Regions from separate parts of the Microbispora bryophytorum genome, predicted to be linked through region 2. Evidence: riboswitches for the same ligand, from Rfam matches in the RefSeq annotation. Region 2 holds a riboswitch; the other holds the start of a gene.
What was found. Region 2 has a riboswitch for glycine ahead of gcvP (aminomethyl-transferring glycine dehydrogenase). Riboswitches for the same ligand answer to the same signal wherever they lie in the genome.
Positions count from the first base shown of each region.

Region 1: another riboswitch for glycine. It lies ahead of gcvT (glycine cleavage system aminomethyltransferase GcvT); the one in region 2 lies ahead of gcvP (aminomethyl-transferring glycine dehydrogenase).

Region 1 is NZ_JBICTF010000009.1:29,044-44,578, forward strand. Features, by position in the region: gene ACGFIB_RS27530 (glutamine synthetase family protein) at 126-1,463, shown strand; gene ACGFIB_RS27535 (aldehyde dehydrogenase family protein) at 1,430-2,821, shown strand; gene ACGFIB_RS27540 (3-oxoacyl-ACP reductase) at 2,826-3,590, shown strand; gene ACGFIB_RS27545 (gamma-glutamyl-gamma-aminobutyrate hydrolase family protein) at 3,602-4,309, shown strand; gene ACGFIB_RS27550 (AfsR/SARP family transcriptional regulator) at 4,655-5,527, shown strand; glycine riboswitch at 5,627-5,724, shown strand; glycine riboswitch at 5,725-5,820, shown strand; gene gcvT (glycine cleavage system aminomethyltransferase GcvT) at 5,862-6,953, shown strand; gene gcvH (glycine cleavage system protein GcvH) at 6,950-7,342, shown strand; gene ACGFIB_RS27565 (L-serine ammonia-lyase) at 7,376-8,749, shown strand; gene ACGFIB_RS27570 (hypothetical protein) at 8,948-10,435, shown strand; gene ACGFIB_RS27575 (hypothetical protein) at 10,364-10,855, opposite strand; gene ACGFIB_RS27580 (DUF6286 domain-containing protein) at 10,857-11,573, opposite strand; gene ACGFIB_RS27585 (amino acid deaminase/aldolase) at 11,775-12,950, shown strand; gene ACGFIB_RS27590 (DUF3618 domain-containing protein) at 13,035-13,370, opposite strand; gene bcp (thioredoxin-dependent thiol peroxidase) at 13,506-13,973, shown strand; partial or broken gene ACGFIB_RS27600 (HNH endonuclease signature motif containing protein) at 14,262-14,465, shown strand; tRNA gene ACGFIB_RS27605 (tRNA-Leu) at 14,502-14,575, shown strand; gene ACGFIB_RS27610 (hypothetical protein) at 14,670-14,792, shown strand; gene ACGFIB_RS27615 (hypothetical protein) at 14,876-15,274, opposite strand; gene ACGFIB_RS27620 (hypothetical protein) at 15,396-15,535, shown strand, end outside.
Region 2 is NZ_JBICTF010000005.1:164,260-179,794, forward strand. Features, by position in the region: gene ACGFIB_RS18095 (acyl-CoA dehydrogenase family protein) at 1-570, opposite strand, end outside; gene ACGFIB_RS18100 (class I SAM-dependent methyltransferase) at 609-1,199, opposite strand; gene ACGFIB_RS18105 (ATP-binding protein) at 1,374-3,068, shown strand; gene ACGFIB_RS18110 (response regulator transcription factor) at 3,065-3,754, shown strand; gene ACGFIB_RS18115 (CDP-alcohol phosphatidyltransferase family protein) at 3,765-4,331, shown strand; gene ACGFIB_RS18120 (mannose-1-phosphate guanyltransferase) at 4,335-6,839, shown strand; gene ACGFIB_RS18125 (FHA domain-containing protein) at 6,980-7,483, shown strand; gene ftsR (transcriptional regulator FtsR) at 7,503-8,159, shown strand; gene ACGFIB_RS18135 (bifunctional nuclease family protein) at 8,236-8,706, shown strand; gene ACGFIB_RS18140 (MerR family transcriptional regulator) at 8,862-9,479, shown strand; gene ACGFIB_RS18145 (hypothetical protein) at 9,512-10,237, opposite strand; partial or broken gene ACGFIB_RS18150 (histidine kinase) at 11,401-11,967, shown strand; gene ACGFIB_RS18155 (LuxR C-terminal-related transcriptional regulator) at 12,306-12,818, shown strand; glycine riboswitch at 12,841-12,933, shown strand; gene gcvP (aminomethyl-transferring glycine dehydrogenase) at 13,116-15,535, shown strand, end outside.

The DNA of each region.
Region 1 (15,535 bases), on a different contig from region 2:
GGGTCCCCCGTCTCTGTGACCGAGGGTAAACCCCCCGGACATTGTTGACGACGAGGGGAACATGGTGCTTGCATGCCCTCAATGGTCTGATTCCAGACTTTTGGACGGGAGGCACCGTGCTCAGCGTGGAGCGACTCCGCGATGACGTCGAAGCGGGCCGCGTGGACACGGTCCTGCTCGCGGTCACCGACATGCAGGGGCGGCTGCAGGGCAAGCGGCTGTCGGCGCGGTACTTCCTGGAGGAGGTGCTGGACCACTCCGCGGAGGGCTGCAACTACCTGCTCGCCGTCGACGTCGACATGAACACCGTGGGCGGATACGCCATGTCGTCCTGGGAGCGCGGCTACGGCGACTTCGTCATGCGGCCGGACCTGTCGACGCTGCGCCGCGTGCCCTGGCACGAGGGCACCGTGCTGCTGCTGGCCGACCTCGTGTGGGAGGACGGCGCGGACGTCGTGCCCTCGCCCCGGCAGATCCTGCGCCGCCAGCTCGCCCGGCTCGCCGAACGCGGCTGGACCGCCTACGTCGGCACCGAGCTGGAGTTCGTCGTCTACGACGACAGCTACGAGCAGGCCTGGCAGCGGGGCTACCGCGACCTGACCCCGGCCAACCTCTACAACGTCGACTACTCGCTGCTCGGCACCTCCCGGATCGAGCCGCTGCTGCGCAGGATCAGGCTCGGCATGGAGGGCGCCGGGTTGTACGTCGAGTCCGCCAAGGGCGAGTGCAACCTCGGCCAGCACGAGATCGCCTTCCGGTACGCCGACGCGCTGTCCACCTGCGACAACCACGTGTTCTACAAGAACGGCGCCAAGGAGATCGCCGCCCAGGAGGGCAGGTCGATCACGTTCATGGCCAAGCCGAACCAGCGCGAGGGCAACTCCTGCCACATCCACATCTCGCTGCGCGACGCCGGCGGCACGCCCGTGATGGCGGGCGGCGAGCCGTACGGGCTGTCGGAGACCGGCCGGCGCTTCGTCGCCGGGCAGCTCGCGGCGATGCGGGAGCTGACGCTGCTCTACGCGCCCAACGTCAACTCTTACAAGCGCTTCGTGCCCGGCAGCTTCGCCCCCACCGCCGTCAAGTGGGGCGTGGACAACCGCACCTGCTCGCTGCGGCTGGTCGGCCACGGCCCCTCCCTGCGGATCGAGAACCGGGTGCCGGGCGGCGACGTCAATCCCTACCTCGCGGTCGCGGCCATGATCGCGGCGGGGCTGCGCGGCATCGACGCCGGGCTGGAGCTGGACGAGCCGTTCGGCGGGAACGCCTACGACTCCGGGGCCGAGCGGGTGCCCGCCACGCTCCGCGACGCGCTGACGCTGTGGGAGGGCTCGCCGATCGCCGAGGAGGCGTTCGGCAAGGACGTGGTCGAGCACTACGCCAACAACGCGAGGGTCGAGCTGGCCGCCTTCGACGCGGCGGTCACCGACTGGGAGCTCTATCGGGGGTTCGAACGGCTGTGAAGATAGTCAATCCGGCGACCGAGGACGTGATCGCCGAGGTCGAGATGGCGGACGCCGCGGAGGTGGACCGCGCGGTCGAGCGGGCCGTCCGGGCCTTCCCGGCCTGGCGCGCGGTCGCCCCGGGCGAGCGGGCCCGGCTGCTGCGCCGCTTCGCGCAGGTCGTGGAGGACCACGCGGAGGAGCTGGCGCGGCTGGAGATCACCGGCGCCGGCCACACGGTGGGCAACGCCCGCTGGGAGGCGGGCAACGTCCGCGACGTGCTGAACTTCTACGCGGGCGCGCCCGAGCGCGACCACGGCAGGCAGATCCCGGTGCCCGGCGGGGTGGACGTCACGTTCGCCGAGCCGCTGGGCGTGGTCGGGATCATCGTGCCGTGGAACTTCCCGATGGTCGTCATGACCTGGGGAGCCGCCCCGGCCCTCGCCGCCGGAAACACGGTGATCGTGAAGCCGGCCGAGTGGACCCCGCTGACCGCGCTGCGGCTGGCCGAGCTCGCCCTGGAGGCCGGGCTGCCCGAGGGCGTGCTCCAGGTCGTCCCCGGCGAGGGTGAGGTCGCCGGCGCCCGGCTCGTCGAGCACCCCGACGTGCGGAAGATCGTGTTCACCGGCTCGACCGAGGTCGGGAGACTGATCGGCGCCAAGGCCGCGGAGCAGGTCAAACGGGTGACGCTGGAGCTGGGCGGCAAGAGCGCCAACATCGTCTTCGCCGACGCCGACCTCGACAAGGCCGCGGCCTCGGCGCCCATGGCGGTCTTCGACAACTCCGGCCAGGACTGCTGCGCCCGCTCGCGCATCCTGGTGGAGCGCTCCGTCTACGACGACTTCCTCGTGCGCCTGTCGCAGGCGGTGCGGGAGGTGAAGGTCGGCGACCCGAACGACCCCGCGAGCCAGATGGGCCCGCTGATCAGCGCCGAGCACCGGGAGCGCGTCGCGTCGTTCGTCGACCAGGCCGACGTGTACGCCGCCGGGTCCTGCCCGAGCGGACCCGGCTACTGGTTCCCGCCCACCCTGCTGGCCGGGTCGTCCTCGTCCTCGGAGTCCTTCCGCAGGGCGTTCACCGAGGAGATCTTCGGACCCGTGGTGACCGTCGTGCCGTTCGAGGACGAGGCCGACGCCGTACGGATCGCCAACGACACGGCGTACGGCCTGTCGGGGTCGATCTGGACCCGCGACGTGGGCCGGGCGCTGCGGGTGGCGCGGGCCGTCGAGGCGGGCAACCTGTCGGTCAACTCGCACTCCAGCGTCCGCTACTGGACCCCGTTCGGCGGCTTCAAGCAATCGGGCCTCGGGCGGGAGCTCGGCCCCGACGCCCTGTCGGCCTTCACCGAGACCAAGAACGTCTTCATCTCCACGGAGTAGAACAATGCAGCGTTTGCAGGACCGCGTCGCCGTCATCACCGGGGCGGGCAGCGGCATCGGGCTGGCCACGGCCCACCGGTTCGCCCAGGAGGGCGCCAAGGTCGTGGTGGCCGACCTCGACGAGGAGGCCGGCGCGAAGGCGGCCGGTGAGGTCGGCGGCCTGTTCGTCAAGGCCGACGTGGCGAACGAGGACGACGTGGCCCGGATGTACCGGACCGCGTTCGAGGAGTTCGGCAGCGTCGACATCGCGTTCAACAACGCGGGCATCTCGCCGCCGGACGACGACTCCATCCTGGAGACCGGCATCGACGCCTGGCGCCGGGTGCAGGAGGTCAACCTCACCAGCGTCTACCTGTGCTGCAGGCACGCCATCCCGTACATGCAGCGGCAGGGCAAGGGCTCGATCATCAACACCGCGTCGTTCGTCGCGGTGATGGGCTCGGCCACCTCGCAGATCTCCTACACCGCCTCCAAGGGCGGCGTGCTCGCGATGAGCCGGGAGCTGGGCGTCCAGTTCGCCCGCGAGGGCATCCGGGTCAACGCGCTGTGCCCCGGACCGGTGGACACCCCGCTGCTGCGGGAGCTGTTCGCCAAGGACCCCGAGCGCGCCCAGCGCCGCCTGGTCCACGTGCCGATCGGCCGCTTCGCCCGGGCCGAGGAGATCGCCGCGGCGGTCGCGTTCCTCGCCTCCGACGACGCGTCGTTCATCACCGCCTCGGAGTTCCTGGTCGACGGCGGCATCTCCGGCGCGTACGTCACTCCGCTGTAAGGGGTAAGCCCATGGCTCGTCCCGTGATCGGCGTGACGTGCTACGTCGAGCCGGCGAGGTTCACCGTCTGGGAGATGACGGCGGCGCTGCTGCCGTACATGTACGTCGACCACATCGCGCGGGCGGGCGGCCAGCCGGTCATCCTGCCGCCCGCCGGGGAGCCGGCCGCGCTGGCCGGGCGGCTGGACGGGCTGATCATCGCGGGCGGGGGCGACATCGACCCCGCCCGCTACGGCGCGCCGCCCGCCGAACAGACCGGATATGTCCGGGAGTTCCGCGACGAGGCGGAGTTCGGGCTGATGGAGGCCGCCCTGCGCACCGGCCTGCCGTTCCTCGGCATCTGCCGGGGCCTGCAGGTGCTCAACGTGGCGCTGGGCGGCACCCTCCACCAGCACCTGCCCGACGTGGTCGGGCACACCGCCCACTCCCCCGCCCCCGGGACGTTCGGCCGCCTCCCTGTACGGCTCTCGCCGGGGTTGGCCGAGATCTACGGCGGCGAGGACCTCACCCCCGCCCACTATCACCACCAGGCGATCGACCGCCTGGCCGGCGGGCTGGAGGTCACCGCCCGCTCCGACGACGACACGATCGAGGCCGTCGCGGTCACGGACGCGGCGTTCGCCCTGGCCGTCCAGTGGCACCCGGAGGCCGACGAGGACGGCCCGCTGTTCCACGCCCTGGTCACCGCCGCCGGCCGGCGTCGCCCCGGTCGCGCTTGAGCGGTCCGATCGCGCTTGAGCGGCCCGGCCACCCGCCCGGCGCACCGAGGCCGGGCCCCGCGTGCTCCCGGCCTGCTCCCGCGGCCGGAGGCGGCGCCGCGACGACCCGGTGAGCGCCGGAATCGATCATTGACCATCGCGTAATCGGCGTCGCACTCTCACTCCGCCGGCATGGACAGTCGGCGAGAGCATGATCTGAAACCGATTTCATTTGGGTTATCGGGCGTATCGGCGCGCACGGGGCAGGGCATTGCGGCCGCGAGAGCGGAGTTTATGGGGTTCCGCAGCGGCCGACATAGAAACGGCGTATTTTTGACGAAAGCCGCCGGGGAGAGATATGGTCAAATGGCGATCAAAGCCGCATCGTCGGCGCGTTCACGCTGCTTTCATGCGAGGGGAACCGTGTTTTACGCCGTGCTCGGACCGTTCCTGGCCATGAAACCTTCAGGGGATGTCATCGCCGGGCTCGCTCCGAGGCACCGGCAACTCCTCGCATTGTTCCTGCTCAATCCCAATATCGCGGTTCACCGGGACCGGCTCATCGATCTGTTGTGGAATGGCCGCCCCACTAAATCAGCGCCGCGGAATCTTACCACCTACATCGCACAGGTGCGGCGACGCCTCTCGCCGCGCGACCCCGACATTTCTCCGCTGCACACCCTGGACGGCGGCTACCTTCTTTCCGTCCCGTCGGGATCCGTGGATGCTGCAGTATTCAACCATTTCGCGGAACAGGCCAGAATCGCTCGCGAGAATGGCGATTACCACAATGCGGCGAGGATGTTCGAGAACGCGCTGAGCCTCTGGCGGGGCGACGCCCTGCCCGCGATGCGGCACGTGGACGAGCTGTCCGCCTGGGCCGAACGGCTCGACGAGGACCGGCGCGCGGTGACCGAAGACCTCTTCGACGTACGGCTGGCGCTCGGGCACCATCACGAGATCGTCGGCGGCCTGGCGCAGTGGGCACGGCGCCACCCGCTGCGCGAACGGCCGCACCGGCAGCTCATGCTGGCGCTGCATCGCTCGGGCCGCACCCACGACGCCTCGGCGTCCTATCAGCGACTGCGCCGGACCCTGGTCGACCGCCTCGGCACCGAGCCGTCCCCCGACACCCAGGCCCTCCACCAGCGGATCCTCACCGGCGACGACCTTCCGTCCGCTCTGACGCGTCTGTGCGCGGCGCATCGGCCGTCACGCGAGTGCGATCGCAGGTCGTGACGAGAGCCCCGCGAGGACCGGATACCCCGATCGGGGAAATCGGGGCGAACCTGCCGGTTACGGGGATGGCGGCGAACCACTAGGCTTGCAGGACACCAGTGATCCCGCGCGGGAGAGCGTCCTGGCATCCGGTCAGGGCCCCTGAAGGAGCAAGCCCTCCCCGCGAACCTCTCAAGGCAAAGGACCGTGCGGGCCAGGTGACCTCTGGAAAGAAGGCCGGAAGGCCTCGCCGAAGGTGAAAGTCCGGTAAAGATCGGACGAAGCTCTCAGGCGCCGATGACAGAGGGGGAGGATGCCCGATGTCAAACGCAGCATCCGTCCTTCCGAGGTGCGCATGTCCCGATCCACCCCGCTGCGCGGGGTCCACGAAAGTCTGGGCGCGACCCTGACCGACTTCGCGGGCTGGCAGATGCCCCTGCGTTACGGCAGTGAGTCGGCCGAGCACAACGCGGTGCGCACGGCCGCGGGGCTGTTCGACCTGTCCCACATGGGAGAGATCTTCGTCGTCGGCGCACAGGCGGGCGAGGCGCTCGACCGCGCCCTCGTGGGCCACCTCAGCGTCCTCGCGCCCGGCCGCGCCCGCTACACGATGATCGTGAACGAGACCGGCGGCATCCTCGACGATCTCATCGTCTACCGCCTCGACGAGGACCGGTACATGGTCGTCGCCAACGCCTCCAACTACGCCCTCGTCGCCCGTGAGCTCGCCGACCGCGTCCGCGGCCACGACGCGCGGGTGACCGACCGGTCGGACGAGTACGCGCTGGTCGCCGTGCAGGGCCCGCGCGCCGCCGGGATCCTGGCCGCGCTGACCGACGCCGACCTCGACGATCTGAAGTACTACGCCATCGTCCCCGGCGTCGTCGCGGGCGCGCCCGCCCTGATCGCGCGCACCGGATACACCGGCGAGGACGGCTTCGAGCTCTTCGTGGCGAACGAGCACGCCGTGCCGCTGTGGAACGCCCTCGCCGAGGCGGGCAAGGACGCCGGGCTCGTCCCCGCAGGGCTCTCGGCCCGCGACACGCTGCGCCTGGAAGCCGGCATGCCGCTCTACGGCAACGAGCTGAGCGCCGCGATCACGCCGTTCGACGCCGGCCTCGGCCGGGTCGTCCGCTTCGACAAACCCGGCGACTTCGTGGGCAAGGCCGCCCTCGAACGGGCAGCGGAGAACGGCACCAGGCGGCGCCTGGTCGGGCTCGCCGCGCTCGGCCGCCGCGTGCCCCGCCACGGCTACCCCGTCACCCGGGAGGGCGCCGTCGTCGGCGAGGTGACCAGCGGCGCTCCGTCGCAGTCCCTCGGCCGCCCGATCGCCATGGCGTACGTCGACGAGGGCGCCCTGGACAAGGGTGGCCTGGCCGTGGACATCCGGGGCAGCCAAGAACCGGTCGACGTCGTCGATCTGCCTTTCTACAGGAGGAGCAAGTGAGCACCATTCCGGACGACCTGAGCTACACCAAGGAACACGAGTGGGTGGCCGGGATCGAGGACGGCCTCACCGTGACGGTGGGCATCACCGCGTACGCCGCCGAGCAGCTCGGCGACGTGGTTTTCGTGGAGGTGCACGCGGAGGCCGGCTCGACGGTCGCGGCCGGCGACACGGTCGGCGAGGTGGAGTCCACCAAGTCCGTGAGCGACATCTTCGCGCCGGTCGGCGGTGAGGTCGTCGAGATCAACCCCGCCGTCGTGGACGACCCCTCGCTGGTCAACTCCGACCCGTACGGCGAGGGCTGGCTGTTCCGCGTGCGCGTGGAGCAGGAGCCGGACGACCTGCTGTCGGCCGCGGAGTACACCGCGCTGACCTCCGGCGAGTCCTGACGGCCACCGGAGACGTGTGAAAGGCGACGGTCAATGGCGATCAGCGTCTTCGACCTGTTCAAGGTGGGGATCGGGCCGTCCAGCTCGCACACGGGCGGCCCGATGGCGGCGGCGCACAGGTTCGCCCGCGGGCTGCACCGGGACGGGCTGCTGGAGAAGGTCACCCGGGTCGAGGCCGTCCTGTACGGCTCGCTCGGGCTGACCGGCAAGGGCCACGGCAGTGACAAGGCGGTCCTGCTGGGCCTGTCCGGCGACAAGCCCGAACTGGTCGACGTCGACACCGTCGACGAACGACTGGCGGCGATGCGGGCGAGCGGCACGGTCACCCTGTACGGCGTGCAGGAGATCCCGTTCGTGGTCGGCGAGCACCTCGTCTTCGAGCGCAGGCTGTCGCTCCCCCACCACCCGAACGGCATGCGGTTCACGGCGTACGCCGGCGACGCGGTGCTGCGCGAGAAGGTGTACTACTCGGTCGGCGGCGGCTTCGTGGTGGACGAGAACGCCACCGGCGCCGACCGGATCAAGCCCGATGACACGGCGCTGCCGTACGCCTTCACGACCGCGCACGAACTGCTCGCGCACTGCGCGGAGACCGGCCTGTCGATCTCCGGCCTGATGATGGAGAACGAGAAGGCCTTCGGCCGTACGGAGGAGGAGATCCGGGATCGCCTGCTGCACCTGTGGGCGGTCATGGCCGAGTGCGTACGGCGCGGCACCAGCCGCGAGGGCGTCCTGCCGGGCGGCCTCAAGGTTCGCCGCCGGGCCCACCAGCTGCACCGGCGGCTGCAGGGTGAAACCGACGGGACCGACCCGCTGCGGGCGATGGACTGGGTCACGCTGTTCGCGCTGGCCGTCAACGAGGAGAACGCCGCGGGCGGCCGGATCGTCACCGCGCCGACCAACGGCGCCGCCGGTATCGTCCCGGCCGTTCTGTCGTACTACATGCGTTTCCTCCCGGGTTCCGGTGAGGACGGCGTCGTCCGTTTCCTTCTCACCGCGGGCGCGATCGGCGTGCTGTTCAAGGAGAACGCCTCCATCTCCGGCGCGGAGGTGGGCTGCCAGGGCGAGGTCGGCTCGGCCTGCTCGATGGCGGCGGCGGGCCTCACCGAGGCGCTCGGCGGGACGCCGGAGCAGGTCGAGAACGCCGCCGAGATCGGCATCGAGCACAACCTCGGCCTGACCTGCGACCCGATCGGCGGGCTCGTCCAGATCCCGTGCATCGAGCGCAACGCCGTCGCCTCGATCAAGGCGATCGCCGCCGCCCGCATCGCGCTGCGCGGCGACGGCCGCCACTTCGTGTCGCTGGACAAGGCGATCAAGACGATGCGCGACACCGGCAGGGACATGCTCGACAAATACAAGGAGACCTCGCGCGGCGGCCTCGCCGTCAACGTCATCGAGTGCTGACCCCCCACCCCCGCCGTGATCTTGTAATTTGTCGCAGGCGATGCCCCTCACCTGCACCGGAACCCTTCGTGATCATGCAGAAAATCGGCGAGCACCCACCTCACCTGCCGTGGAACCGTTCGTGATCATGCACGCGGGCAGAACGTCGGCCGGAGCCAATAAGGTGGTGACTTCCCCGGCGAGGAGGAGGGCCGTCACGTGAGGTGGCGCGAGGCGCTGCGCCCGCATCGGGCGTTCCTGGTCGTGCTGGTCGCGGGCGTCGCACTGCGCGCGCTCGCCGTGCTCGGCTACCGGCCCGCGTTGTGGTTCTGGGCCGATTCCTTCGCCTACCTCAGCTCGGCCCTCGACCTGCGGCCGCTGCCCTCGCGGCCGTCCGGCTACTCGCTGTTCCTGGCGGCGCTGAGCCCGCTGGGAAGTATCACCGCCGTCGTGATCGTCCAGCACCTGCTCGGTCTCGGCATGGCCGTCTGCGTCTACGCGGTGCTGCGCCGGCGGACACGGCTGCCGGGCTGGGGAGCGGCGCTGGCGGCGGCGCCGGTGCTGCTCGACGTCCACCAGATCCAGCTCGAACACCTCATCATGGCGGACCTGCTGTTCACCGCACTGGTCGTGGCCGCCGTGACGATCCTGTTGTGGCGCCCTCGCCCGGGCGCGTGGTCCGTCGTCGCGGCGCTGCTGCTGCTCGGATGCGCCACGGTCACCCGCACCCTCGGGCTGCCCCTGATCGCGCTGGCGCTGCTGCCGGTGCTGTTCGCCGGACGCTGGAGGACCGCCCTCGCCGGACTCGCCGCCGCGTCCGCCGTGCTCGGCGGGTACGCCGTCTGGTTCCACGACGCCCACGGGTCGTACGGGATGGGCGGCAGCAGCACGTGGCTGTGGTCGCGCACGATGACCTTCGCCGACTGCTCGGTCATGAAGCCGCCGAAGGAACTGGCGGTGCTGTGCCCGTCGGGGCCCCGGCTCGCCGCGCCCGCCTACATCTGGGCCGCCGACTCGCCCATCCAGCGGGTGAAGAAGGACAAGGACCGGCTGGCGAGCGAGTTCGCCTCGCTGGCGATCCGCAGCCAGCCCCTCGACTTCCTGGCGACCGGGCTGCACGACGCCATGTGGGCGTTCGAATGGGACCGGAAGGTCTACCCCGCCCCGGGTACGCAGAGCGCGTACGTGTTCCCCGCCTCGGTGAAGCCGTTCACCTCCAAGGTGGCCTCCGGCGGCCGTACGGCCGGTGAGCTGACCACCGCCTACCAGGGAAGCTCCGGGGACACGAAGGTGGTCGAGCCGTTCGCGGGATGGCTGCGCGCCTACCAGGAGCAGGGCTTCCTGCGCGGGCCGCTGCTGGCGGCGATCCTGCTGGCCGGGCTCGCCGGGCTGGTGACCAGGCGGTGGTCGGCGCTGCTGCCCTGGGCCGCGGCGGCGGCCCTGCTTCTGCTGCCGCCCCTGATCGCCGCCTTCGACCACCGCTATGTGGTGCCCGTCGTGCCGCTCGCCTGCCTGGCCGCCGGGCTCGCCCTCGGCACGGGCGCGACCGCCGCGCCGTGGCGCGCGGAGGGCAGATCAGGGGACAAATCAGAGGGCAGATCAGGGGGGCGGTCAGGGAGGGGGTCAGGGAGGCGGTCAGCGGCGGCGGACATGCAGGCGAACGACCGCAAGCGCGTCGTCGCGGCCGACCGCGCGGCGAACGCGTGAGATCGCCGACTCGTCCAGCCGCCTGATCACCTGCCGCACGTCGGCCGACCGCCGCAGCGACACCGAAATCCGCACCCTGCCGTCGCGTACGAGCCTGACCGAGATGTGGCCGATCCCGTCGATCCCCTTCAGCGCCACGCCGAGCATGGCGATGCCGGCGCCGGTGCGGCTGCCGACCCGGCCCCAGCCGAGCGCCAGGAAGAGCCAGCGGGTCGCGACCAGCGCGAGCACCATGGCCGCCCCGGCCAGCAGGGGCAGCGCCCACGGCTTCCCGTCGGCCACCCTCCCGTCGGCCACGCTCGCGTCGATCAGGGCCACGCCCGGCCGCCCGCGCACGGCGGTCAGCAGGCCGAGACCCCCCGCGACCAGCGCGAGGCCCACCAGCAGGAGCCCGACGCGGTTTCCCCAACGCGGACGCACCTCAGCCCCCTCTCCTGCGCAGCCGTACGACCACCTCCTGGCGGGACCGGACGCCGAGGCCCGACAGCCGGTCCCCGACCGCCGCGCCGACCTCGCGCAGCAGGGCGCCGGTCGTGTCCGCGTCGGCCACCACGGCGACCTCGATCCGCCTGCGGAGGATGTGGACGCCGGCCCGCCGGACGTGCTCGACCTCACGGGCCGAGGCGGCGAGCGTCCGGCGCAGACCGGCGCGGGTCAGTCCCATCGCGAGCAGCGGATCCCGGCATTCCAGGGGCATGAGCCGGGGACGGCCGGGAACGAGCGCGAGGGCCACCAGTCCCGCCCCGCACACGACCATGCCGATCGCGGCGGCGGGGACGACCGGGTCGCCCGTCGTGAGGTTCAGCAGCCGGGACGGCAGCCGCCAGGGCGGCAGCATGCCAAGCATGACGGCGACGACCACGGCGGTGAGCACCCAGCCGAGCAGGGCGATCACCACGGCGACCATGACAGCGGCCGGAGTCCGGGCCGGCCGCAGGACGCGTACCGCGCTCCGCCGGCCCGCCGCAGCGCCCCTGTCGCCTGTGTCGCCTGTGTCGCTTCCGGCGCCCTCGACATCCGCGCCCCTGGCGCCCTTGCCGCCGCTGCCACCCTTGGTGCCCTTGGCGCCCGAGTCGCTTCCGGCGCCCTGCTCGCTCCTCGCCGACGAACCCGCCAGGATTCCCTGCACGACGCTCATCAGCCGTTCACCCTTCCCGCTCACCGTGCCGGGTCCGCTCGGTAGTCACCTCACCATGGGTACACGGAGCGGTGACGGGACGGGCGGGTCACCCGCCGCCTTGCGCGATCATGGCGGCGCCACTGCGGAGTTTTTGCCCGGGCCCGGTTAACGTGAACCGCGCTCATGTGTTTCCGGGCGGCGCCGTACTAGGCTGCGCCCATGGACGACCGACAGCGTCTCGACCAGGCGACGGCCCACCTTGAGCCGCCCTTCGCCGTCCTCGACATGGACGCGCTCCGGTCGAACGCGGCCACCATGGTGCGCCGGGCCCGGGGCAAGCCGATCCGGGTGGCCAGCAAGTCGATCCGCTGCCGGGCCGTGCTCGAACGGATCCTGGCCATGGACGGCGTCTCCGGCGTCATGGCCTTCACGCTGCCCGAGGCGCTGTGGCTGGTCTCCACCGGCCTGCGGGACGTGCTCGTGGCCTACCCCACCGCGGACAGGACCGCGCTGCGCGCCCTCGGATCGGACGAGGTGGCGGCACGGGAGATCACCGTCATGGTGGACTCGCCCGAGCACCTCGACCTCATCGAGAGCCTGCGACTCCCCCACCGGATCCGGGTCTGCCTGGACATCGACGCGGGGTTCGTGACCCTCGGCGGCGCGTTCCGGGCGGGCGCGCTGCGCTCGCCGATCCGCGAGCCCGAGCAGGCCGCCGAGATCGCCGCTCACATCGCCAAGCGTCCCGGCGTGCGGCTGACCGGGCTCATGGCGTACGAGGCCCAGATCGCGGGGATGGGCGACGACGTTCCGGGACCGTACGGCCGAGCGGTGCGCTGGATGCAGGAGCGGTCGCGCCGCGAGCTGATCGTGCGGCGCGGCCGGATCGTGCAGGCCCTGCGCCAGGTCGCCGACCTGGAGTTCGTCAACGGCGGCGGAACGGGAAGCATCGAGAAGACCGTCGCCGAGCGGGCGATCACCGAGGTCGCGGCGGGCTCGGGATTCTTCCATCCCCGGCTGTTCGACTTCTACCGGGGCTTCACCGGCCGTCCGGCGGCGCTGTTCGCCCTGCCCGTCGTGCGCAAGCCGGCTCCCGACGTCGTGACCGTGCTCGGAGGGGGCTATCCCGCCTCCGGGGCCCCCGGGCCCACCCGGCTGCCCCAGCCGTACCTGCCGGCGGGGCTCAGGTATCACTCGGACGAGGGGGCGGGCGAGGTGCAGACGCCGCTTCTGGGCGAGGCCGCGACCGACCTCCGCCTCGGCGACCGCGTCTGGTTCCGCCACGCGAAGGCCGGGGAGCTGTGCGAGCGCTTCGCCGCCTTGCACCTCGTGGAGGGCGACCGGGTGGCCGAGGAGGTCCCGACCTACCGCGGCGAGGGCAGGACCTTCCTGTGACCGCGGGCCCGGCCTCGTGATCGTTCCCGCGGGGACGCGAACGCCGCCGTGAACCGCGTCATGGCGGCGTCGTCGGGCGGCGGGTCAGCGGGAGCGGCGGGAGCGGCGGCGCAGCAGCACGACGGCCGCGCCCACGACGACGACCACGCCGATCCCGATCAGCACCGGGGCGATGCCGGGCGCCGGATACTCCGCGGGCTGCTCGCCCTCGCCGTCGGCCGGGGCGTACGTGCGCGGCCCCAGGACCATGTCCTCCACGGACGTGACGAAGTCACGCGCGTTGGCCTTCGCCTTCTCGACGCCACGCTCCGCGACCCGCTTCGGGCTCACCCGGTCCGCGATGGCGTCGACCGTGCGAGCGAGCTCCGCCCGCGTGCGCTCGATCTTCCGTTCCAGCGCATCGGGATCGGTGTCCGCCATGCGATCCCCCTCCTGTGGTATTCGTGTGTGATCAGTCTGCCAGGTCCGGCGGTCGCCCCGCACAGGGGCTGAGCCGGTAGTTTGGTGGACGCTTGCCCGCCGAACGCCGCGGGTCACCTTTTTCCGGAGGACGAGATGAGCAAGCTCCAGCCCGGCGACGCCGCGCCGGACTTCACCCTGACCGACGCCGACGACAACGAGGTCTCGCTGGAGTCGTTCCGCGGCAGGCGGGTCATCCTGTACTTCTACCCGGCGGCGATGACCCCCGGGTGCACCAAGCAGGCCTGCGACTTCCGCGACAACCTCGGCGCGCTGACCGAGCAGGGCTTCGTGGTGCTGGGCGTTTCCAAGGACAAGCCCGCCAAGCTGCGGCAGTTCCGCGAGCGCGACGCGCTGACCTTCCCGCTGCTGTCCGACACCGGTCTGGACGTGCACAAGGCGTACGGCGCGTACGGCGAGAAGACGAACTACGGCAAGACCGTGATGGGCGTCATCCGCTCCACATTCGTCGTCGACCCCGACGGAAAGATCGAGAAGGCCCTCTACAACGTGAAGGCCACCGGTCACGTCGCCCGGCTCACGAAAGAGCTGGGGATTTCCTGAAATATTCCTTTCGTCGCGCTCCCGGAATTGTCGGCGGCGGCCGATAAATTCCGGGGCATGGCGAAGTACAAGTACACCCCTGAATTGCTCGCCGCCGCGGCCGCCGGCGCGAGCAGCATCGCCGACGTGCTGCGCCACCTCGGCATCCCGTGGTCGGGCGGCGCCCACGCCCACATCAGTCGCCGCCTCAAGCACTTCGGCATCGACACATCCCACTTCGGCGGGCCCTCTCCGAACAAGGGCGCACGGACGCCCCGGCGATACCTGCCTGTGGAGATCCTCGTGCTGATGCCTCCGGGATCCGGTCGTGAGAAGCCTCGCAAGCTCAGGCGGGCGCTGCGGGAAGTAGGAGTCCCATACGTCTGCGCAGACTGTAGGATAGGCGGCGCCTGGCAGGGTCGGCCGCTGACATTGCACATCGACCACATCAACGGCAATTGGCTGGACAACAGAAAAGAGAACCTGCAGTTCCTTTGCCCTAACTGCCATTCTCAAACAGAGAATTTCGCAGGCAAAGGAAGAGGAAAAGGGGTCGTAGCCCAATCGGCAGAGGCAACGGTTTTAGGTACCGTACAGCGCGAGTTCGAATCTCGTCGACCCCACTGCGATTCAAATGACAATGGCGAGCCGCGAGATCATTCGAGAACTCGGAAGTCATCGAATTCCGAGCGGCCAGCGCTCGCGAAGTTGAACCTGATGCTCGGGGCCGACGATCTGTCCTTCCTGGAGTGGTTCGTGTCCACCGGCGAAGCGCGCTCGCGGACCGCGGCGATCCGGACGGCGATCGCGCTGCTCCGCGCTCAGAGCGAGCGGGAGTGACCGCCATGGGAGTCCGGCGGCACCCGTAGGTGCGCGCCGGCCCCTCCGCCGGCACGCACCTGTGGGATCTCCGGAAGGAAGTCTCAGCCGGGCGCCTGGCAGCGCACTCCGGCGTCGGTCTGCCTGCACCAGGGCGGCAGGCCGTCCTGGGACTGCGGCGCGTCCTGACCGTTGCCTGGAGGGAAGAAACGCTGCCGGTCGCCTCCGCCGTCCCAGCTCGTCCCCGCGCCCGCCCGGTCCCAGATCATGCTGGTGACGGCCACGACGCCACCGCCGAGGAGCGCTCCGACGATCGCGGACGCGACGCCGACGGCGACGAGTTGCCCGGCGTGTCCGCGGGGACGCCGGGCCGCCAGGCGCGCGGGGACGCCGGGCCGCGGGGCGGACGCGAACCGTGGCCGCAGGTCCTGCCAGCCCGGCGCGTTCCATCCCGCGCCACCGGGGCCGAAGGCATACCCGCTGCCGGGCGGGGGCGCGCCCACGGATCCCGATCCGGGCCTGCTACCGGGACCGGACCAGGGCGAGCCCGCCCCTGCGGCCCCGGGCATGTTCAACGGGCTGGTCCAGGGTGATGTGGGATTGTTCCGAGGTGACAGTGGCGCGGTGGGCGCGGTCGGCCCGTTCGGCGCGGTGGGCCCATTCGGCGCGGTCGGCCCGTTCGGCGACGTAAATCCGGTCGGCGACGTGGATCCGGTCGGCGCGGATGTGGCCGGCCCAGCACCGGCCGGCCCGGCCGACACGGG
Region 2 (15,535 bases):
GAACACCGTCAGCCCGTCACTGCGCGGCCTGGCCTGCGCCGCCGGGATCGTCCGGGTGACGAGCAGCATCCAGGTGGCCCGCTGGACTCCGGTGATCCAGATCTTCTGGCCGTTGACGACGAAGTCGTCGCCGTCCCTGCGGGCGAAGGTCGAGATCGCCAGGGAGTTGGACCCGGCGTCGGGCTCGGTCAGCGCGAAGCAGGTCTCGATCTGTCCGGTCGCCAGCTTCGGCAGCAGCGCGGCCCTCTGCTCGGCCGAGCCGTGCCTGGCCAGCGTGAGCGCCCCGAACCCCGGCGTCAGCACGTACATGAACGCCGAACCGCCGGCGGAGCCGGAGGCCGACAGGGTCTCGGTGGCCACGGCCAGCTCCAGCAGGCCCTGGCCGGCTCCGCCGTGCTCCTCGGGCACGGCCAGGCCGAGCCAGCCGCCCTTGGCGAGTTCGGCCCACACCTCCTCGGGCCAGCGTTTGTCCGATTCGCAGCGCTGCCAGTAGTCGATGTCGTACCGCGAGCAGATGTCCGCGATGCCCCGGCGCACCGCCTGCGCGCTCTCCGGCAGCGTGAAGTCCATGCCCGCCACTCTAGAACGCCGTTCGGCGGGCTGCGAGATCACCGGCGGGGGCGGCGCGCGTGGTAGACGAAGGCGGGCGGCAGGTTCCGCCACACTGTGCGCCCGGCCACCACCTCCTCGAACGCCTCGCCCAGCCTGCGGCGGAACCGCAGGGCCGCGGGCAGGGCGCGGGCGTGGACGTAGGAGAACGTCGTGAACGCGCCCTCCGGGGCGAGTGAGGCGACCACGGCCCGCAGCAGGTCCGCCTGGTGGGCGGGAGGAAACGCCGCCCAGGGCAGCCCGCTCACGATCACGTCGGCGGCGGCCACGCCCCGGCCGGCGAGGAGCTCGGGCAGCCGCGCCGCGTTGTCGACCACGAGCTCCACCCCCGGATAGCGGGCGCCGAGGTGGCCGGCCAACCGCGGATTGATCTCCACAGCCAGGTGCCGCCCCCGCCCGCCGATGCGGCGCTGGATCTCGGCGGTGAAGGGGCCCGTGCCCGGACCCAGCTCGACCACGACGGGGTCGCCGCGCTCCGGCACCGGCACGCACACCGCCTCCGACAACCGCCGTGAGCTGGGCGCGACCGCTCCGGTGACGGCGGGGGAGCGCAGGAACTGCCCGAAGAAGATCGTTGTCTCTCCTGTCATGGGGCCGAGGCTAGGGCCACGCCACCGCTCGGTTCGCCCGCCGTCCGGACCGACCTGGTGGCCGGATGGTTCAGCGCGTACGGCCACTTGGCGGGCGAAAGCGGCCAGAAGGAGGAGAAGGCGTCCTCCCGGCGGAGGATCGGCTCTCACGCGGGCGGGCGGTAGCGTTCCCGTATGCGGTGGCCATCGACGCGCCGGCTCGTTCCCCAGCGTCCCCTCACTGGCGGGCCCTTCGCGCTCTCGCGCGGCACGGCCCTCGACATCGGCCTGGCGGTGGGCGGGACCGGGCTCGACGTGCTCGTCAGCGCCGGTTCCTGGAGCGGCGGGAGCGGCCCGGCCCCGGCGTGGGTCGGAACGGGCTTCGCCCTGCTGGCCGGGCTGCCGATGGGCCTGGTGCGCCGATGGCCCGGCCCTGTGGCCGTCTACCTGTCCGTGCTGCTAATGGTGTGCGACCAGATCGGCGCGTTCACCGTCAACACCCTCCAGGTCCTGCTGCCGATCTCGGTGGGCGTGCTGGCCAGGTCGCGCGGCTGGGGCTGGACGGCGCCGGTCGCCGTGCTCGCCTCCGCTGCGACCGCCGTGAACCTCGCCGATCCCGGCATCGCCCTCACGAGCAACACCTGGTTCTACTCCGTCGGACTGATCGCGGCCCCGGTGCTGATCGGCCGCTACCTGCGCGGTCAGGAGGGGCGCCGCAAGGAGGATCCCGCGCCGCTGCTCGACCTGCTGCTCGCCGGCGGCGGGGTGGCGCTGTCGGTGCTGACCACCTGGCCGTACTGGCACGGCGGCGAGCCGCCCGTGTGGGCGGTCGCGCTCGGGGTGATGCTCGCGGGGCTCGCTCTGGGCGTCGTGCGGCACCTGCCCGGCGCGGTGCTGCTGCTGGAGAGCCTCGCGCTGGTCGTGGCCGACCACTACGTCCCGAGGGCCGGCAACAGCCTGCAACTGCTCGCCCTGGTGGCCCTCGGCGTGTTCGCGACCCGCGCCGCCTGGCCCTGGGTCGCCGCGGCGTACGCCCTGACCTGCTCGGTCGCCGCGATCGTGGTCGTGGACGACCCCGGCGACATCACCCTGTTCCGGGTGGTGGCGCTGATGACGATGGTGACCGCGCCCGTGGCGATCGGCCGGTACGTCGGCGTGCGGCAGGCCCAGGCCAGGCACGCCGCCGAACTGGCCGCGGAGCGGGACAGGGCCGGCCGGCTCGCCGAGCGGGAGCGGATCGCCCGCGAGGTCCACGACATCGTGGCCCACCACGTGGGGGCGATGGTGCTGCGGGCGAGCGCGGCGCAGTACGCGGGAGCCGGCGGCCCGGCCGCCGAGGCGCTGGCCGACATCAGGGACACCGGCCACCGCGTGCTTGAGGACCTGCGCGGCCTGCTGGCCGTGCTGCGCGACCCGGACGAGGCGCTGGGCTCCGACCTCACGCTCGCGAACATGCTGGCCGACCCCGGCGACGTGCTGCGCGACGCCGTGTCCCGGATGTCGGCGGCCGGCCTGCGCGTGGACCTGCGTCTCGCGCCCGAGGTGGAACGGGCCCCGCTGGTGGTGCGGGCCTCGGCGGCGAGGATCGTCCAGGAGGGGCTGACGAACGTGCTCAAGCACGCCGGGCCGGGGGCCCGGGCGGAGGTCGACGTGGGGATACGCCCGGACGCGCTCACGGTCGAGGTGCGCAACGGCCCCGGCACGTCCCGTCCCCCGGACGTCCTGCCCTCCCACGGCCAGGGCATCGCGGGCATGCGGGAGCGGGCCCGCGCCTTCGGCGGGCACGTCACCGCGGGCCCGGCCGAGGGCGGCGGCTGGCGGCTGGCCGCCTCACTGCCGGTGCCGCGTGAGAGCCGGTCGGAGTGCCGCATGACGGGGAGGTTCGCGTGATCCGCGTCGTGGTCGCCGACGACCAGGCGCTGGTGCGGGCGGGCGTCCGGATGATGCTGGAGGCGGCCGGCGGCATCGAGGTGTGCGGGGAGGCCGCCGACGGGGCCGAGGCCGTACGGCTGGCCGAGCGGCACCGTCCCGATGTGGTGCTGATGGACCTGCGGATGCCGCGCGTCGACGGACTGGAGGCCACCCGCAGGATCCTCGCCGCCCAGCCGTCCGCCCGGATCGTCGTGCTCACCACCTTCTCCGAGGACGAGAACCTCTACGCGGCGCTGGGCGCGGGCGCGCTCGGGTTCCTGGTGAAGGACGACCCGCCCGCCCGGATGGTCGAGTCGGTGCGGCGGGCCGCGACGGGAGACCCTCCGCTCGCGCCGTCGGTGCTGCGGCGCGTCGTCGAACGGGCCCTCGCGGCCGAGCGGCAGGCGGCGCCGCTTCCGCCGGGCCTCACCGAGCGCGAGGCGCAGGTGCTCGCCCTGGTCGGGGTCGGCCTGTCCAACGCCGAGATCGCCGACCGGCTGCACGTGGGGGTCACGACGGTCAAGAGCCATGTCGCCGCGCTCATCGACAAGCTGAAGCTGCGCAACCGCACTCAGGCGGCGGTCATGGCGCATCGGTTCGGCTTGGTCGACACCGGGTTCAAGCCCGTGGCTCCTGCCCGGAGCGACCGTGAGGGCGGCATGTAGGGTCTGGGGCGTGAACGCTGCCGAGGACCGGATCTGGACGGTGCCCAACCTGCTGAGCGCCCTGCGGCTGCTCGGCGTCCCCGTCTTCCTCTGGCTGGTGCTCGGCCCTCACGCCGACGGGTGGGCCATCGCGCTGCTGGCGCTGGCCGGCTTCAGCGACTGGCTCGACGGCAAGCTCGCCCGCGCCTGGAACCAGATCAGCAGGCTGGGCCGGCTCATCGACCCGCTCGCCGACCGGCTCTACATCCTCGCCACCCTGGTCGGCCTGGTGCTGCGGGGCGCCGTCCCCTGGTGGCTGGCGCTCGCGGTGCCGCTGCGCGACGTGCTGCTGCTGTGGATGCCGCCCGTGCTGCGGCGGCACGGGTACGGCCCGGCGCTGCCCGTCCACTTCCTCGGCAAGGCCGGCACCGCCGCCCTGATGTACGCCTTCCCGCTGCTGTTCCTCGCCTCGCACGAGGGATGGTACGCCGAGATTGCCGCGATCTTCGGATGGGCCTTCGCCATCTGGGGAACTGGTCTGTATTGGTGGGCGGGGGTGTTGTATGTCGTACAGGTGCGCCAGCTAACGAAGGGGTGACCCGTGAAGGCCGTCGTCATGGCGGGCGGGGAGGGGACACGGCTGCGGCCGATGACCGCGAACCAGCCCAAGCCCCTGCTCCCCATCATCAATCGGCCGATCATGGAGCATGTGCTCCGGCTGCTCAAGCGGCACGGGTTCACCGAGACTGTGGTGACCGTGCAGTTCCTGGCCGCGCTGATCCGCAACTACTTCGGCGACGGCGACGAGCTGGGCATGACCCTCCACTACGCCACCGAGGAGATCCCCCTCGGCACGGCCGGCAGCGTGAAGAACGCCGCCGACAAGCTCCGCGACGACCGCTTCCTGGTCATCTCCGGAGACGCGCTCACCGACATCGACCTGACCGACATGCTCCGCTTCCACCGCGAGAACCGGGCGCTGGTCACCATCGGGCTCAAGCGCGTGCCCAACCCGCTGGAGTTCGGGATCATCATCGTGGACGACAACGGCCGCATCCAGCGCTTCCTGGAGAAGCCCACCTGGGGCCAGGTGTTCTCCGACACGGTCAACACCGGCATCTACATCATGGAGCCGTCGGTCCTCGACGAGATCGCCCCCGGCCAGTCGGTCGACTGGTCGTCCGACGTCTTCCCCGACATGCTCGAACGGGGCTGCCGGCTGTTCGGCTACGTGGCCGAGGGCTACTGGGAGGACGTCGGCACGCACGAGAGCTACCTCAAGGCCCAGGCCGACGTGCTTGAGGGCAAGGTCAAGGTCGACTTCGACGCGTTCGAGCTGGCTCCGGGCGTGTGGGCCGCAGAGGGCGCCTCGGTGGACCCCGAGGCGGTGCTCAAGGGCCCCCTCTACATCGGCGACTACGCCAAGGTCGAGGCCGGCGCCGAACTGCGGGAGTACACGGTGCTCGGCAGCAACGCCGTCGTCAAGGAGGGCGCCTTCCTCCACCGCGCCGTGGTCAGCGACAACGTGTACGTCGGCCCCGCCGCCCACCTGCGCGGCTGTGTGATCGGCAAGAACACCGACGTGATGACCGGCGCGAGGATCGAGGAGAACGCCGTCGTCGGCGACGAGTGCGTCATCGAGGCCGAGGCGTACGTCTCCTCCGGCGTGAAGATCTACCCGTTCAAGACGATCGAGGCGGGCACGGTCGTCAACACCAGCGTCATCTGGGAGTCGCGCGGCCAGCGCAGCCTGTTCGGCCCCCGCGGGGTGTCCGGGCTGGTCAACGTCGAGATCACCCCGGAGCTGTGCGTACGGCTGGCCAGCGCGTACGCCACGACGCTGCGCAAGGGCGACACCGTCGTCACCTCCCGCGACGCCTCGCGCGCGGCCCGGGCGCTCAAGCGAGCGGTGATCAGCGCGCTGAACTCCAGCGCGATCAACGTGGTCGATCTGGAGGCCGCCGCCCTGCCGGTCGCCAGGTTCAACACCTCACGGGAGAACGTCCGGGGCGGCATCGCCGTGCGCACCACGGCGGGCGACCCCCAGAGCGTCGACATCGTGTTCATGGACGAGACGGGGGCCGACCTGTCCCAGGCGGCCCAGCGCAAGCTGGAGCGGGTCTTCTCCCGGCAGGAGTACCGCCGGGCCTTCCCCGGCGAGATCGCCGAGCTGACCTTCCCGGCCCGCGCCGTCGACACGTACGCGCGGGAGCTGCTGGCCTGCATCGACATGTCCGGGGTGAAGGACGCCGAGATGAAGGTCGTGGTCGACTGCGCGGGCGGCACCTCCTCGCTCGTGCTGCCGAGCCTGCTGGGCCGGGCCGGGGTCGACGTGCTCACCGTGAACAACCGCCTCGACGACGCCTCGCCGACCGAGACGCTCGCCGAGCGCCGCCGCGACCTGCAGCGCCTGGCGGAGCTGGTGGCCTCGGCGCGGGCCGCCTTCGGCGTACGGTTCGACCCGGTGGGGGAGCGCGTGTCCCTCGTGGACGAGATGGGCCAGCTGATCAGCGAGGAGCGGGCCCTGCTCGTCGTGCTCGACCTGGTGGCGGCCGAGCGCCGGGGCGGCCGGGTGGCCCTGCCGGTCACCACGACCCGGGTGGCGGAGATGGTGTGCCGCTTCCACGGCGTGCAGGTCGACTGGACGGCCACCAGCCTCGACACGCTGACGCGGTCGGCCCGGCATCCCGACACGATCTTCGCGGGCGACGGGAAGGGCGGCTTCATCGTCCCGGAGTTCGCGCCCACCGTGGACGGCCTGGCGGTGTTCCTGCGCCTGCTCGGCCTGGTCGCGCGCACCCGGCTGTCGCTCAGCCAGATCGACGCCCGCATCCCGGAGGCCAAGCTGCTCAAGCGGACCGTTCCCACGCCCTGGGCGCACAAGGGGGCCGTGATGCGCTCGGTCGTCGAGGCGGCCGAGGGCCACCGCCTGGACACCACCGACGGCGTCCGCGTCGTGGAGGACGACGGGAGCTGGGCCCTCGTCCTGCCCGACCCCGCCGAGGCCGTCACCCACCTGTGGGCGGAGGGCCACGACATGGACACCGCCCAGGCACTCCTGGAGCGCTGGGCCCGCGTCGTCGAACAAGCAGCGGGTGCTAGATGACATTGAACCTCCGCTGGCTGTAGCGTTGGTCAGTCCGCGCCCAGCCGCGGTCTTGACCTTTGTGCCTGATCAGCGTAAGTTGCGGCATTCGCAGTTTGAGCTAGTCCTAGAGCAAGTCGTGAGAGAGGCCGAGCCGTTCGATGCCCAGCGTCTACTGCACGCAGTGCGGTCATGCCAACCCCGAGGATGCCCGTTTCTGCTCACGATGCGGTTCGCCGCTGAGCGCTCCGGCGCCCGTCGCAGCCGACACCACCTCGACGATCTCACTTGAGGCGCTTGAGGCGGAGACGGGCCAGACGCTTCTGCCGGACAGGGCCTCGGTCGAGCAGTTGCCGCCCGGCACGGCTCTTCTGGTGGTCATGCGGGGTCCGAACGCGGGGAGCCGATTTCTGCTCGACAGCGACCTCACTACGGCGGGTCGCCACCCGGAAAGCGACATTTTCCTGGACGATGTGACCGTGTCCAGGAGGCACGTGGAGTTCTACCGGCGCGGCGGCCAGTTCACCGTGCGTGACGTGGGCAGCCTCAACGGCAGCTACGTCAACCGGGAGCGCATCGAGGAGTCCCCCTTGCAGGGCGGCGACGAGGTGCAGATCGGCAAGTTCCGGCTGGTGTTCCTCACGCGTGGTCCCGGAGGGCTGTGATCGGTGAGGAGGAGGAGTCATGAGCGCGCAGGCCGTACGGGCGTTCATGAGCATCGGGGAGGTGCTCGCCCTGCTGCAGGTCGAGTTCCCGGACGTGACCGTCTCCAAGATCCGGTTTCTGGAGGGTGAGGGGCTGATCGAGCCCCAGCGGAGCCCGTCGGGCTACCGCAAGTTCACCTACAACGACGTCGAGCGCCTGCGGTACATCCTGCGTGCGCAGCGTGACCAGTACCTGCCGCTCCGTGTGATCAAGGATCAGCTGGACGAGCAGGCGGCCCGTCCGCACGCGGTGTCCGACGGCGCCCCGCCCGTGCGTCTCAGCCGGGAGGAGCTCATCGAGGCCGCCGGCATCGACGAGGAGACCCTGACCGAGATGGAGAGCTTCGGCCTGGTCGCGGCCGTGGCGCGCCGCTACGACGGGGAGGCGCTGGAGGTCGCGCGCAGCGTGGGGGCGCTGGCGCGGTTCGGCCTGCGGGCGCGGCACCTGAGGGCGGTCCGCGCCGTGGTGGAGCGGGAGACCGGTCTCATCGAGCAGGCGGTGGCCCCGCTGCTGCGGCGCAAGGCGCCGGGGGCGATCGCGGAGGCGGACGAGACCGCCCGGGAGATCTCCGGACTTCTCCAGGAACTGCACAATGCATTACTGCGTGGGAGTGTTCGCGGCGTTCTGGGGCGGTGACCGGCACATCCGCACCTCCGTGGGTGTTACGTTGAATGCCTGGTGATATGCCGCGACGCTTGAGACGGAGCCGCCCGTGTTGCAGATGGAGGTCGTGGGGGTTCGCGTTGAGATGCCCACCAACCAGCCGATCGTTCTCCTGAAGGAGGCGAGCGGTGATCGGTACCTGCCGATCTGGATCGGGATGACCGAGGCGACCGCCATCGCGCTGGCCCAGGCGGAGGAGCCCCCGCCCCGGCCGCTCACCCACGACTTGTTCCGTGACGTTCTTGAGGCCCTGGGGGTGCGGTTGCGCACCGTCAACATCGTCGCGCTCCGCGATGGCATCTTCTTCGCCGATCTGGTCTTCTCCAACGGTGTGGAGGTCAGCGCCCGTCCTTCGGACTCGATCGCGCTGGCGTTGCGTACGGGTGCGACGATTTACGCGAGTGAGGACGTGATCCAGGAGGCGGGCGTGAGCATGCCCGACGACCAGGAAGACGAAGTGGAGAAGTTTCGCGAGTTCCTGGACAAAATCACACCGGAAGACTTCGGCCGGGCGGGCTGACGTGCCGGACGATTTCGGGAGATTACGCTTCACGACGCGCCGGACGGGGTCGTTGACTGACGATGGCCCCGGTCCTACGGTGCAAGGGAAACCACGGTTGTAATTCACGAACCCCCAGATCAGACCGTGGGATGAGAGAAAGCCGGAGGTCCGCAGTGGCGGTCAGCAGCGGCGAGGGTAAGTCGGCCGGCCAGCACGACCCGGTTCGGCAGGCGGCGCGCGAGCGCGCCGGCGAACAGGGCCTGCTGTTCGACGAGCAGCCGACGGCGCTGCCTCAGGGCATCGGATACCGCGGGCCCACGGCGTGTGCCGCGGCCGGGATCACCTACCGGCAGCTCGACTACTGGGCCCGGACCGAGCTGGTGCTCCCGACGATAAGGGCCGCCCAGGGATCCGGGTCCCAGCGACTGTACAGCTTCCGCGACATCCTCGTCCTGAAGGTCGTCAAACGTCTTCTGGACACGGGGGTCTCCCTCCAGCAGATACGCACCGCCGTTCAGCATCTGCGCGACCGCGGCGTCAACGACCTGGCCCAGATCACCTTGATGAGCGACGGCGTGAGCGTCTACGAGTGCACGAGCGCCGACGAGGTGATCGATCTGCTGCAGGGCGGCCAGGGTGTGTTCGGCATCGCGCTCGGGCGGGTGTGGCGGGAGGTCGAGGGATCGCTGGCCGAGCTTCCGGGTGAGCGCGCGGAGGCCGCTCCGGATGCGGAGGGGGACCATCCGTCGGACGAGCTGGCCCGCCGGAGAAAGGCCCGCAGGACCGGCTGACGGATGCCCCGGCTATCACCGGGCTCGAACGGTCAGGCGCGCGCGCCGGGCCTGGCCGGTGGCAGGTCGAACTCGTCGTTACGCATACGCAGCAGGGCGACGGACGCGCCGGCGAAGCCCACGGCCGTGATCAGCAGGCCGATGCCCGACGCGGTGTGACCGGGCATGAACGGATGGGTGAACCCGCCGGCAGCGAGCAGAAGGCCCATCCAGGCCGGTGCCGCGCCGCCGCGCGATAGCGCGAGGCCGAGCAGTAGCAGGCCGACGACGATGCCCACGATGAACAGCAGGCTCGCCACCAGCTGTACGGGGTCGTCCTCGAGCGCGTTCTGAATCCTCGCCATGGTCGCCACGTCGAAGTGCCTGGTCACTGTCAGGTACGCCAGGTCGTCGCCGCCGCGGATCAAGGGGAAGCCGGCCAGGTCGCCGAGCAGCGCGAGGAGGACGCCCGCCGTGGTGAGCCTGGGAGCGCCGCGACGGGCCACCCAGGCCACGGCGAAGGTGGCCGGGATCAGCCCGACCAGGAACGGCAGGGCGAACCATCGGATCACGCCCGCGGCCTGCTCGTGGGCCGCGTACGCCGCGACCGTGGCCTCGAACGACTCGCCGCCGTCCACGGGGCTGAACAGGTAGTGGAGACCCATGCCGAGCATGGGGAGCGGAGCGACGACGGCGAGCAGCACCCGCCAGAAGCCGCGCACGTCCCGCGGCGGTTTCTGCGGGGTGGTGGCGGCGCGGGCGTCGATGGTCGGCTGCATGATGATCCTCCGAGAGTTCGGGAGCTGTCCGATCGAGTCCGAGGATGGGCGCGGACCGCTCCCTTCGTCGTGGGGGCATGGTCCCGATTCCGGTCCCATGCTCCCCGTGATCCGGGAGCACGCTCCTATGGCCGATGGGAGCGCCGGGGTCCGATGATGAGCGCATGGCAGTCAGGCGGGCCGGTCCGGTCGCGGTGCTCATCCTCACGGCCGTCGTGGTGGCGGCGGCGTGGGTGTCGTGGTTCCTCGGCGGGTTCACCTTCGCCGACGCGGCCGACGACTCCTACCTGCTGACCAACAGCGTCCAGGCGCTGACCTTCACCGCGTTCGGCGCGCTGGTGCTCGCCCACCGCCCCGGGCACCGCATCGGGCTGCTGTTCGTGGCGTACGGCGCCTGTTACACGCTGAGCGTGGCCTGCCTCGGGCTGATCACCGACGCGGTCGGGCTGCCGGAGGGGTGGGCGCGGGCGGTCGAGCTGTTCGGCATCACCGTGTGGATCCCGGCGCCGGCCGTCTGTCTTCCGCTGATCGTCCAGTTGTTTCCCGACGGCAGGCCGCTGTCGCGGCGCTGGCGGCCGCTGGCCGTCGCGACCCTCGCCGTCCTGCCGCTCACGCCCACCCTGACCCTGCCCGTGGTGGCCGGGCTGGCGGGGGACGGGCTGGCCATGGGGGAGCCGATGCTGCCCGTCGTCGCGGGTGAGGTCGCCCAGCGGCTGATTCCGGTGTTCGCCGCCGCCGACGCGCTGGTGCTGCTGGCCTCTGTCGGCGCGCTCGTCCTGCGCGTCCGCCGGTCCCGCGGGGTGCCACGGCTGCAGTTGATGTGGCTGCTGTGGGCGGTGGGACTGTTCGCCGCGCTCAACGCGCAGCGGATCGTGACGACCGACGGGCCGGTGTTGTTCCTGCTGACCCTGCCGCTGATCCCGGCCGCGGCCACGGTGGCGATCCTGCGCCACGGGTTGTACGACATCGAGCTGATCGTCAACCGGTCGCTGGTGTACGGGGTGCTCACGCTCGGCGTCGTGCTGGCCTACCTGGGCATCGTCGCGGGGCTGTCCGCGCTGGCGCGGGACCGGCTGTCGGCCACCCCGCTGATCGCGACCGCGGTCGTCGCGCTCGCCTTCGCGCCCGCCCGCTCGGCCGTACAGTCCGCGGTGGACCGGGTCATGTACGGCCAGCGCCGCGATCCTGCGGCGGCCGCCGCCCGGGTCGGCCTGCGGCTCGGCACCGGCCTGGACGGGGTCTTGCGTGCCGTGTGCGAGGCGCTGCGGCTGCCGTACGCCGCGGTCAGCTCCGACGGGCGGCTGGTCGCGACGTACGGCCGGGCGCCGCGGCTGCGGCACACCGTGCCGCTGGAGGTGGCCGGCGGGCCGCCCGCGGACCTGCTCGTCGGGCTGCGGGCGGGGGAGAGCCGGCTGTCCGGCGCGGACCGGCGGGCCCTGGGACTGCTGGCCGCCCCGGTCGGCCTGGCCCTGCAGGCGGTGCGTTTGTCGGAGCAACTGGGCGAGTCCCGCACGCGCATCGTGGCCGCGCGGGAGGAGGAACGCCGGCGACTGCGCCGCGATCTGCACGACGGCCTCGGCACCGTGCTCACCGCGGTGACGCTCAAGGCCGACGCGGCCCACAATCTGCGTCACACCGACCCCGAGCGGAGCGGGCGGCTCCTGCTCGACCTGCGCGCCGACCTGACTGCCGCGATCGCCGACATCCGCCGGCTCGTCTACGATCTGCGCCCGCCCGACCTCGACGAGCTCGGACTGCTGGGCGCGCTGCGCCAGCGCGCCCAGCAATCCTGGCGCCGCGAGCACGCCGGGTGCGTGGTCACGGTCGACGCCCCGGACGACCTGCCGCCGCTGCCCGCCGCGGTGGAGGTGGCCGCCTATCGCATCGCCACCGAGGCGGTCACCAACGCGCTGCGCCACGGCGGGGCGACGGCGTGCCGGGTCTCCCTGCGCGCCGATCACGCCCTGCACGTTGAGGTGAGCGACAGCGGCTCCGGGGGCGCCGGAGCGACGCCGCCCGCCGTGAGGTGCAGCTCACGCGCCCCGATGTCGTGGTCATGGACCTGCACATGCCGGGCGTCAACGGGGTGGAGGCCACCAGGGCCATCGTGCGCGCCGTGCCCGCCACCCGGGTGCTCGTGCTCACGATGTTCGAGGACGACGAGTCGGTGTTCGCGGCGATGCGCGCCGGAGCCTTCGGATACCTGGTCAAGGGCGCGAAGCAGGAGGAGATCGTCTGGGCGGTCCGCTCGGTCGCGGCCGGACACGCCGTCTTCGGCCCGAGCGTGGCTCGCCGGATCATCGACTTCTTCGCCGTCGGGGCCTCCCGCGCGCCGGCCCCGGAGCCCTTTCCCGAGCTCACCGCGCGTGAACGGGAGGTCCTCGACCTCATCGCGGCGGGACGGTCCAACCCCGCGATCGCCCGGCATCTGGCCATCAGCGGCAAGACGGTGAGCAACCACATCACCGCCATCTTCGCCAAGCTGGCGGTCGCCGACCGGGCCGAGGCCATCGTCCGCGCCCGCCAGGCCGGTCTCGGCGCCGATCTCGAGCAGGGTGCGAGTCGGGCCGATCCGGGGTAGCCGGTAGAGTGGGAACGGCCGACGACCTCGTGCGGGAGAGACCCCTGGCATTTCAGGGGCGCCGAAGGAGCAAACCTCCCCGGAATCTCTCAGGCATCCGTACCGCACGGACGAGGCGACTCTGAAAAGCAGGCCCGCCGGCCAGGCGGCGCCTCACCGAAGGGGAAAGCCGGGCTCGACGGCCCGGTGAAGCTCTCAGGTCCGATGACAGAGGGGGAGACCGCTTCACGACCGGCCGCGCCACCCAGGGCGCCGGACGGTCGCCGCAGGTCTCGACCCGCCCAGGAGGCCCCTGTCATGACCGATCGGTCCACACTTCGCGATCTTTCCGCTCCGCCCTTCGCCACCCGTCATATCGGCCCCTCCGAGGCCGGCCGCGCCCGGATGCTGGAGGCCGTCGGCTACGAGTCGGTGGCCGACCTGCTCGCCGTGGCCGTGCCCGAGGCCATCCGCACGCGCGGCCCGCTGAACCTGCCCGCGGCGGTGGGGGAGGCCGAGGCCCTGGCCGAGCTGCGCGCCCTCGCCGGCCGCAACCGGGTGCTGACTCCGATGATCGGCCTCGGATACCACGACACGATCACCCCGGGTGTCGTCCTCCGCAACGTGCTGGAGAACCCCGGGTGGTACACGGCGTACACGCCCTACCAGCCGGAGATCTCACAGGGGCGGCTGGAGGCGCTGCTGAACTTCCAGACGGTCGTGTCGGACCTCACCGGCCTCGACGTCGCCGGTGCGTCCCTGCTCGACGAGGCGACGGCCGCGGCCGAGGCGATGACGCTGGCGCGGCGGGCGAGCAAGGCGAAGACCGACGTGTTCGTGGTGGACGCCGACGCGCTGCCGCAGACCAAGGCCGTGCTGGCGACCCGCGCCGAGCCGCTCGGCATCACGCTGGTGGAGTCCGACCTCGCCGGTGAGCTGCCCGAGTGCTTCGGGGTCCTCGTCCAGTATCCGGGCGCGAGCGGCCGGGTGGCGTCCTTCCACGCGGTCGCCGAGCGGGCGCACGCCCAGGGGGCGCTGCTGGTGGCCGCGGCCGACCTGCTGGCGCTGACCCTGTTGGAGCCTCCGGGCGAGCAGGGCGCCGACATCGCCGTCGGCTCCTCTCAGCGCTTCGGTGTCCCGCTGGGCTACGGCGGCCCCCACGCCGCGTACATGGCCGTCCGCGAGGGCCTGCAGCGGCAGATGCCGGGCCGCCTGGTCGGCGTCTCGGTGGATGCCGACGGCCGCACGGCCTACCGGCTGGCCCTGCAGACCCGCGAGCAGCACATCCGGCGGGAGAAGGCCACCAGCAACATCTGCACCGCGCAGGTCCTGCTCGCCGTCATGGCCTCGATGTACGCCGTCTACCACGGCCCGGACGGTCTCAGGAGGATCGCCCAGCGGGCGCACCGGTACGCGGCCGTCCTGGCAGCCGGGCTGCGCGAGGGCGGCGTGGAGGTCGTCCACGACGAGTTCTTCGACACCGTGCTCGCCCGCGTGCCCGGCCGGGCCGCCGAGGTCGTGGCCGCCGCCGCGGAGCGGGGCGTGAACCTGCGCCTGGCCGGCGACGACCACGTCGGCGTCGCCTGCGACGAGAAGACCACCACGGACCACCTGCGGGCGGTCTGGGCGGCGTTCGGCGCGCCCGACCTCGTGGTCGAGGACCTCGACCGGGTGACCTCCGACGCGTTTCCGGCCGACCTCCACCGGACCTCGGACTTCCTCACCCACCCGGTGTTCCACTCCCACCGGTCCGAGACGGCGATGCTGCGCTACCTGCGGCGGCTGCAGGACAAGGACATCGCGCTCGACCGCTCGATGATCCCGCTGGGCTCCTGCACGATGAAGCTCAACGCGACCACCGAGATGGAGCCCATCACCTGGCCGGAGTTCGCGTCCATCCACCCGTTCGCGCCGGTGGAGCAGGCCGAGGGGTACGCCGAGCTGATCGCGACGCTGGAGGGCTGGCTGGCCGAGGTCACCGGCTACGACCGGGTGTCGATCCAGCCGAACGCGGGCTCCCAGGGCGAGTTCGCCGGGCTGCTGGCCATCAGGTCCTACCATCGCTCCAGGGGCGAGGGTAGCCGCGACGTGTGCCTCATCCCGTCCTCCGCGCACGGCACCAACGCCGCCAGCGCCGTCATGGCGGGCATGCGGGTCGTCGTGGTGGCCTGCGACGAAAGCGGCAACGTCGACCTGGCCGATCTCGCCGTCAAGATCGGCAAGCACCGCGACGCGCTCGCCGCGATCATGGTGACCTACCCGTCCACCCACGGGGTGTACGAGGAGACGATCGTCGAGATCTGCGAGCGGGTGCACGAGGCCGGCGGGCAGGTCTACGTCGACGGGGCCAACCTCAACGCGCTGGTGGGCCTGGCCAAGCTGGGCGAGTTCGGCGCGGACGTCTCCCACCTGAACCTGCACAAGACCTTCTGCATCCCGCACGGCGGCGGTGGTCCCGGCGTCGGCCCGGTCGCGGTCAAGGCCCACCTCGCCGAGCACCTGCCGGCGCACGTCTCGGCCGCGCCGTACGGCTCGGCGGGCATCCTGCCGATCTCGTGGGCGTACGTCAGGATGATGGGCGCCGACGGGCTGCGGCAGGCCACCGAGCAGGCGATCCTGTCGGCCAACTACCTGGCCCGGCGGCTGTCGCCGCACTACCCGGTGCTCTACACCGGCAAGGACGGCCTCGTCGCCCACGAGTGCATCGTCGACCTTCGCCAGATCACCAAGGAGACCGG